2 linked regions of the Aliamphritea ceti genome follow. Each later gene encodes a partner of the first gene's protein in a complex. Links are inferred from orthologs where the notes say so. Each region holds a gene or a part of one and is shown in the gene's direction. Other genes may lie near its edges.

What was found.
Region 2: the proteins of OCU49_RS13390 (region 1) and OCU49_RS06655 are in contact, whole or in part, in a crystal structure (PDB 1FMA), measured with the Escherichia coli proteins. The link is inferred for Aliamphritea ceti from one-to-one orthologs.

Annotation. Positions count from the first base shown.
Region 1 is NZ_AP025282.1:2,905,833-2,909,118, reverse strand. Bases 85-3,050 are described here. They hold OCU49_RS13390 (molybdenum cofactor biosynthesis protein MoaE), read left to right. Parts: upstream 85-1,319; coding sequence 1,320-1,781; downstream 1,782-3,050. Other genes in these bases: icd (NADP-dependent isocitrate dehydrogenase), read left to right, coding at 2,653-3,050; OCU49_RS13385 (rRNA large subunit pseudouridine synthase E), read right to left, coding at 1,806-2,468; OCU49_RS23745 (hypothetical protein), read right to left, coding at 1,016-1,267; OCU49_RS13395 (NUDIX hydrolase), read right to left, coding at 759-1,106; mnmA (tRNA 2-thiouridine(34) synthase MnmA), read right to left, coding at 85-689. Outside these bases: more of mnmA, read right to left, coding at 1-84; more of icd, read left to right, coding at 3,051-3,286. UniProt on the Escherichia coli protein: Converts molybdopterin precursor Z to molybdopterin. This requires the incorporation of two sulfur atoms into precursor Z to generate a dithiolene group. The sulfur is provided by MoaD.
Region 2 is NZ_AP025282.1:1,450,307-1,453,444, forward strand. The notes cover bases 321-3,138. They hold OCU49_RS06655 (MoaD/ThiS family protein), read left to right. Parts: upstream 321-1,514; coding sequence 1,515-1,763; downstream 1,764-3,138. Other genes in these bases: OCU49_RS06650 (molybdopterin molybdotransferase MoeA), read left to right, coding at 321-1,468; mobA (molybdenum cofactor guanylyltransferase MobA), read left to right, coding at 1,773-2,348; zapE (cell division protein ZapE), read left to right, coding at 2,532-3,138. Outside these bases: moaB (molybdenum cofactor biosynthesis protein B), read left to right, coding at 1-233; more of OCU49_RS06650, read left to right, coding at 230-320. UniProt on the Escherichia coli protein: Involved in sulfur transfer in the conversion of molybdopterin precursor Z to molybdopterin.

The DNA of each region.
Region 1 (3,286 bases):
CCGATGATGTCGCCATCAGGTGTTTCGATTTTACCCGGCTGGGCAGGCAGGTACTGTTTAAGGAAGTCGCTGAAACGACGCTCGCCAATAAAGCAGATACCGGTGCTGTCTTTTTTATTGTGAGTGACCAGGTCATGTTCTTCAGCCAGGCGACGCACTTCAGGCTTTTCCAGTTCGCCTACCGGAAATAATGTCATGCTCAGCTCTTCGCTACCTACCTGATGCAGGAAGTAGCTCTGGTCTTTATTGTTGTCGAGGCCTTTTAATAGGCAGGCATGGCCATTTATATCGCTGCGGCGAACGTAATGACCGGTTGCGATTTTGTCAGCGCCAAGTGTCTGAGCGTATTCAAGAAAGGCTTTAAACTTGATTTCCCGGTTACATAGAATGTCTGGGTTGGGGGTGCGGCCGGCTTTGTATTCTTCCAGAAAGTGTTCGAATACGTTGTCCCAGTATTCTGCTGCAAAGTTAGCTGTATGAAGAGTGAGGCCAAGCTTGTCGCACACTGCCTGAGCGTCCGCAAGGTCGTCCATTGCGGTGCAGTAATCTGTACCATCATCTTCATCCCAGTTCTTCATGAACAGGCCTTCTACCTGGTAGCCCTGCTGTTGCAATAAAAGGGCAGAAACAGATGAATCAACACCGCCGGACATGCCGACAATGACTTTGGTATTGGCGTTATTACTCATAAAAAATACTGGCTCATGATGACTTAGTGCAAAATTTTAATATGGGGATGCGGATCGCAATATTAAAGCTTATTCGTGGATAAAATTAAGTGGATAGCGTTGACCCTGAAGGTAATCTTCAAGGCATTTTAAAACGATCGGGCTTCGCAAATCGTCACGACGGGCAGCAAGCTCGTCATAGGTTAGCCAAAGTGCGCGTTCGATGCCGGTATCCAGCTCTGCACCAGGCTGCTCTGATATTGCCCGGGCGATAAAGCAGTAGCGATGGTAAACCGTGCTGTTACCCGGTGCTTTATATACATACATGCCCAACAGTGTTTCTGGCTCTACATGCCAGCCCGTCTCTTCCAGAGTTTCACGCTTTGCGGCTTCAATAAAGCTTTCGTCAGCTTCAAGGTGCCCGGCTGGCTGGTTGATAACCAGTTTGTTGAGGGGGGGGAGTGTTCTTCTACAAACAGAAAACGTCCCTTATCTTCAACAATGGTTGCAACAGTAGCGTGTGGGGTCCAGCGCATAGGTGTAAAATATCCATATAGGTAATGATTTTTTAGGTGGACAACCTTAGCATTTCTGGTCATGCTTTTCCTGAATTTTCATCAGTCATTTTGTATTTGTGGTACGAGGTTTTAGGTGAGCAGCAATATCATCAAGGTTCAGCAGGAAGATTTCGACATCAGCGGTTTAAATGCCCTGATCAGAGATGATAGCGGCAGTCATGGGGCGATTGTTACCTTTACAGGTATCGTTCGTGAAATGGCTTCGGGGCCTGGTTTACTGGCGATGGAGTTGGAGCATTATCCTGGTATGACAGAAAAGTCACTGGAAAAAATTGCTACCCAGGCTCGTGAGCGTTGGGAGTTAGGTGCAATAGTGATTGTGCATCGGGTTGGGAAACTATCCCTGAACGATAATATTGTATTTGTAGGAGTTGCAAGTCCACACCGGGTAGCAGGGTTTGCTGCCGCTCAGTTTATTATGGATTATCTGAAGCGTGATGCGCCGTTCTGGAAAAAAGAAATCACCGAGCATGGTGAGTCCTGGGTGGCGGCTAAAGATACTGATCTGAAGCGTGCCGACTCCTGGGATGAATAATCTTTAAATTTCCTGCTAAAGCATTCAGGAACGCTTTTTGGGCTTTGAACCAAATTTTTTAGAAGGGTGTGTTCCTGATGTTTTTCGTGTAGCAGTGTGTTTTCTGTTATTACGTTTTACCGGTTTATCTGTCTGAGTATCAGGCAGATAAATTTCTTCTATTCTGCTTTCTCCTGATTTGAGTGAATCAAGTTTCCACTCGCCAATGCTTGCCCTGATCAGACGCAATGTTGGAAAGCCAACTGCCGCAGTCATCCGTCTTACCTGGCGGTTTTTGCCTTCTGATATAGTCAGTTCCAGCCAGCTTGTTGGCAGATTTTTGCGCTCTCTTATTGGTGGTGTGCGCACCCATATATCCGGTTCTTCAATGCGCTGAGCTTTGGCGGGGCGGGTTTTTCCATCTTTAAGTTCAACTCCATTGCGTAGCTGCTTTAAAGCTGCGTCATCAATTTCGCCTTCAACCTGAGCCCAGTAGGTCTTAGCCATTTTGAATTTCGGGTTGGCCAGCTGATGCTGCAGTTGCCCGTCATCAGTGAGGATTAATAGTCCTTCCGAATCATAGTCCAGTCGTCCGGCGGCATACACATCTGGCTGTTTAATGAAGTCTGCAAGAGTGGCGCGGCCTTCTGTATCAGTAAACTGCGTCAGTACCTGGAAAGGTTTATTAAAAAGTATGACTCGTGACATTTGTAGGACTGTATCCGTAAAACTATATTTAAATAACGGTGCGGACGCTTTCAGGTAATTATGTCTGAAAGTTGATCACTGTGGCGGAAGCTGGATTCCGTATACTTCTGTGCCGAAGCATATGGATTCACGGCCTTTACCTGAACTCAGTATTTTCTGGATGTAAGTATACGTGGAGTAAGCTATGGCATACCAACATATTCGTGTTCCTGAGGGTGAGAAGATAACTTTTGCGGGCGATAATCTGATTCAGGTGCCGGGCCGGCCGATAATCCCGTTTATTGAAGGCGATGGTATAGGTGCGGATGTCACGCCGGTAATGATTGAGGTAGTAGATGCAGCAGTTCAGCAGGCATATACAGGAAGGCGTAAAATTGCCTGGATGGAAGTGTTTGCCGGTGAAAAAGCTACTCAGATGTATGATCAGGATACCTGGCTGCCGGATGAGACTTTACGGGCATTTAAAGAGTTTGCAGTCGGTATAAAAGGGCCGCTGACTACGCCTGTAGGTGGGGGTATTCGATCGCTGAATGTCGCGCTGCGTCAGGAGTTAGACTTATATGTCTGTCAGCGACCAGTGCGCTGGTTTAAAGGAGTCCCGAGCCCGGTTATTAAACCTGGTGATGTAGATATGGTGATTTATCGGGAAAACTCTGAAGATATTTATGCGGGTGTTGAGTGGCAGGCTGGTACCGCTGAGGCACAAAAAGTTATTGATTTTCTGCAGCAGGAAATGGGGGTAACTAAAATTCGCTTCGATCAGATGTGCGGTATAGGTATCAAGCCGGTTTCTGAGGAAGGTTCTAAGCGTTTAATAC
Region 2 (3,138 bases), 1.5 Mb from region 1 along the record:
TATTCCGTCAGGTTTCGTATCAGGAAATTGGCACATCAACAGTGCAGTCCCGTGCTTTTGCAGGTATAGCGAACCGAACAGCTATTTTCTGTATGCCGGGCTCGACAGGTGCCTGTAAAACAGCCTGGAATAATATTATTTGTGAACAGCTGGATTCCCGTCATCGGCCATGTAACTTTGTTGAAATGGTAATGACGTCCGCAGTTGCAACTGCGTGCGGGAGCCGGGGATGAGTGGCTGCGGGTGTGATACACAAAAGCAGCAGGCGCTGATGCCTGTTGCTGAGGCGTTGAATGCCATGCTGGAGCTGGCGCAGGTTAGCAAAAACCATGTTGATCTGGCTGTGGAAAGTGCTCTGGGAAGAGTGTTAGCAGAAGATGTTTATTCTTCTGTTGATGTACCGCCGCAGGATAATAGTGCGATGGATGGTTATGCGCTAAACGCGGCTAGCCTGGAGCAAGGAAAGCGATTTTATATTTCTCAACGTATTCCGGCTGGAGTTGCACCACAGTTGCTTGAGGTGGGTACTGCTGCACGTATTTTTACTGGTTCAGAAATTCCGCCTGGAGCGGATGCCGTTGAAATGCAGGAAAATACTGTTAGCGGTGAAGATGAACAGGGTGTTTGGGTTGAATTTAAAGAGCCGGTTCGTTCTGGTGCGAATATACGTCCGAAAGCTCAGGATATCGCATCTGGCCAGGTAGTAATGAAAGCTGGTACGCGGTTACTGGCTGCTCATCTGGGGGTGTTGGCTTCAGTCGGTGTGGCCAATGTAAAAGTCGTACAGCCTCTGACGGTAGCTATTCTGACAACTGGCGATGAATTGGTTATGCCCGGGAGTCCGTTGCAGCCAGGTCAGATTTATAATTCGAATCTGTTTACGCTGAAAGGTTTGTTGCAGGGGCTAGGTCTTAATATTCTGGACTTAGGGACAGTAGAGGACACCTTTGAGGCAACTGAGGCTGCGCTTTTAAAAGCTGCTAACGGAGCTGATTGTATTATCAGTAGCGGCGGTGTTTCCGTTGGTGAGGAAGACCATGTTAAAGCTGCAGTGGAAAAACTTGGTAAGCTGAACCTGTGGAAAATGGCTATTAAGCCGGGTAAGCCGTTGGCGTTTGGTGAGGTTGCGGGTACGCCGTTTATTGGTTTGCCAGGAAATCCTGCGTCTGTATTTGTGACCTTTGCTATTCTGGCGAGGTCTTACTTGTTGAAATCTCAGGGTGCGACAGAATTTCTGCCACAAATCTTTAAGGTTGCTGCAGGCTTTAATCGTACAAAAGCTATTTCCCGTCAGGAATACCTTCGTGTTGAGCTGGACGCTGGTAAAGCTTGTCTGAGCAGAAGTCAAAGTTCTGGAATTCTGAGTTCTGCGGCCAGTGCAGCTGGGTTTATGATTGTGCCTTGTGACACTCAGGTGGTGGAAGGTCAGTTTTATGATTTCATTCCATTGAGTGAAGTGTTGAATTAGGTAGTATATTTCGCAAGCATCGACGAAATAATAATTGGGTGGCTGGATGATTAATGTGCTGTTTTTTGCTTCAATTCGTGAAACTTTAGGGCTTGAGCGGACAGAAGTTGCTTGTGGTGAAGCATGTTCTGTTGCTGATGTGGTTTTGTCGCTTCGTCAGCGTGGTGATGTCTGGAATGATATTTTGGGTAATGCGGATCTGTTGTGTTCGGTTAACCAGGAGTTGGTTGCTATGGATGCGCAGCTGAGTGATGGTGATGAGTTAGGGTTATTTCCACCGGTAACAGGCGGTTAATGCGTGACAATGCTAAATCGTGATGTTGTCAGCGGCCTGGTGCTAGCTGGTGGACAGGGACAACGCATGGGCGGTGAGGATAAGGGTTGGGTAGAGTTCCGGCAGCGGCCTTTGGTTGAGTATGCAGTACAGCTTTTACGCCCAAGAGTGTCTTCGTTACTGATTAGTTGTAATCGTAATATTCCTCGTTATTCTGAGTTGGCCGACATTACAGTTGCAGATGAACTTGAAGGATATCAGGGACCATTGGCGGGTATTCAGGCTGCTTTGAGAGTCTGTGAAACAGATAATCTGTTGATTTTGCCATGCGACACGCCCTTGTTAAGCGATCAGGTAATTGAACGACTCTTGACGGCAGCCGCAGATCAGCCGGAGCATATCTGTGTGTTATCTGAAGCTGAATGGTGGCATCCATTGCATGCAGTTATTCCCCGTCAATATGCGGGCTCGCTTGATGAGTGGTTGAGCGAAGGGCGTCGTGGTGTACAGGGATGGATGCGTAAACATCCGTTTTGTGAGGTTGACGTAGGTGATTTAGCTGGACAGCTGCAAAATTTGAATTCACCAGATGAACTGCAGATGTAACAAATACGAATTGTCATTAAATGTAATGCAGAATTAGCCGGGCTCACAGAGTCCGGCTTTTTTGTTTCAGGGCTGTTAGCACCAAGCGCCTTTAGTAGCAGGGAAGCTTATGTTGCGTTGCAAAGTAAGCGGGGTCTATGTAGAGTCCCCCGCAGATTTGAAAACAGACTATTTGGATGTGTTATGACCCCCTTAGAACGCTATAAGGCTGATTTGGAGCGGGAAGGCTTTAGCTATGATCCTGCTCAGGAAGTGGCAGTTAAGCATTTGCAGCGGTTATACGAGAATATGCTCGCAGCTCAGCAGGAAAAACCTAAAGGCGGTTTATTGCAGCGCTTAACAGGGCGTTTTAACAAACAGCCGGTTGAGCCTGTGCAGGGGTTATATTTCTGGGGTGGAGTAGGGCGCGGCAAAACCTATCTGATGGATACGTTTTTTGACAGCTTGCCTTTTGATAATAAAGAGCGAACACATTTTCATCGTTTTATGCAGCGGGTTCATAAAGAGCTGCGGTTGCTGGATGGTACGCCGGATCCTCTGGTTGTTATTGGTAAAAAGTTTGCGTCTGAGTTTCAGATTATCTGTTTTGATGAGTTTTTTGTAACAGATATTACTGATGCCATGATATTGGGTGGGCTGTTAGAGCAAATGTTCGCCAATGGCGTCACGCTGGTTGCGACATCGAATATTGTGCCTGATGGTTTGTATGCGAATGGTTTGCAGCGTGAGCGATTTATTCCGGCAATCAAGTTGCTGAATAAATACACTGATGTGCTTAATGTCGATGGCG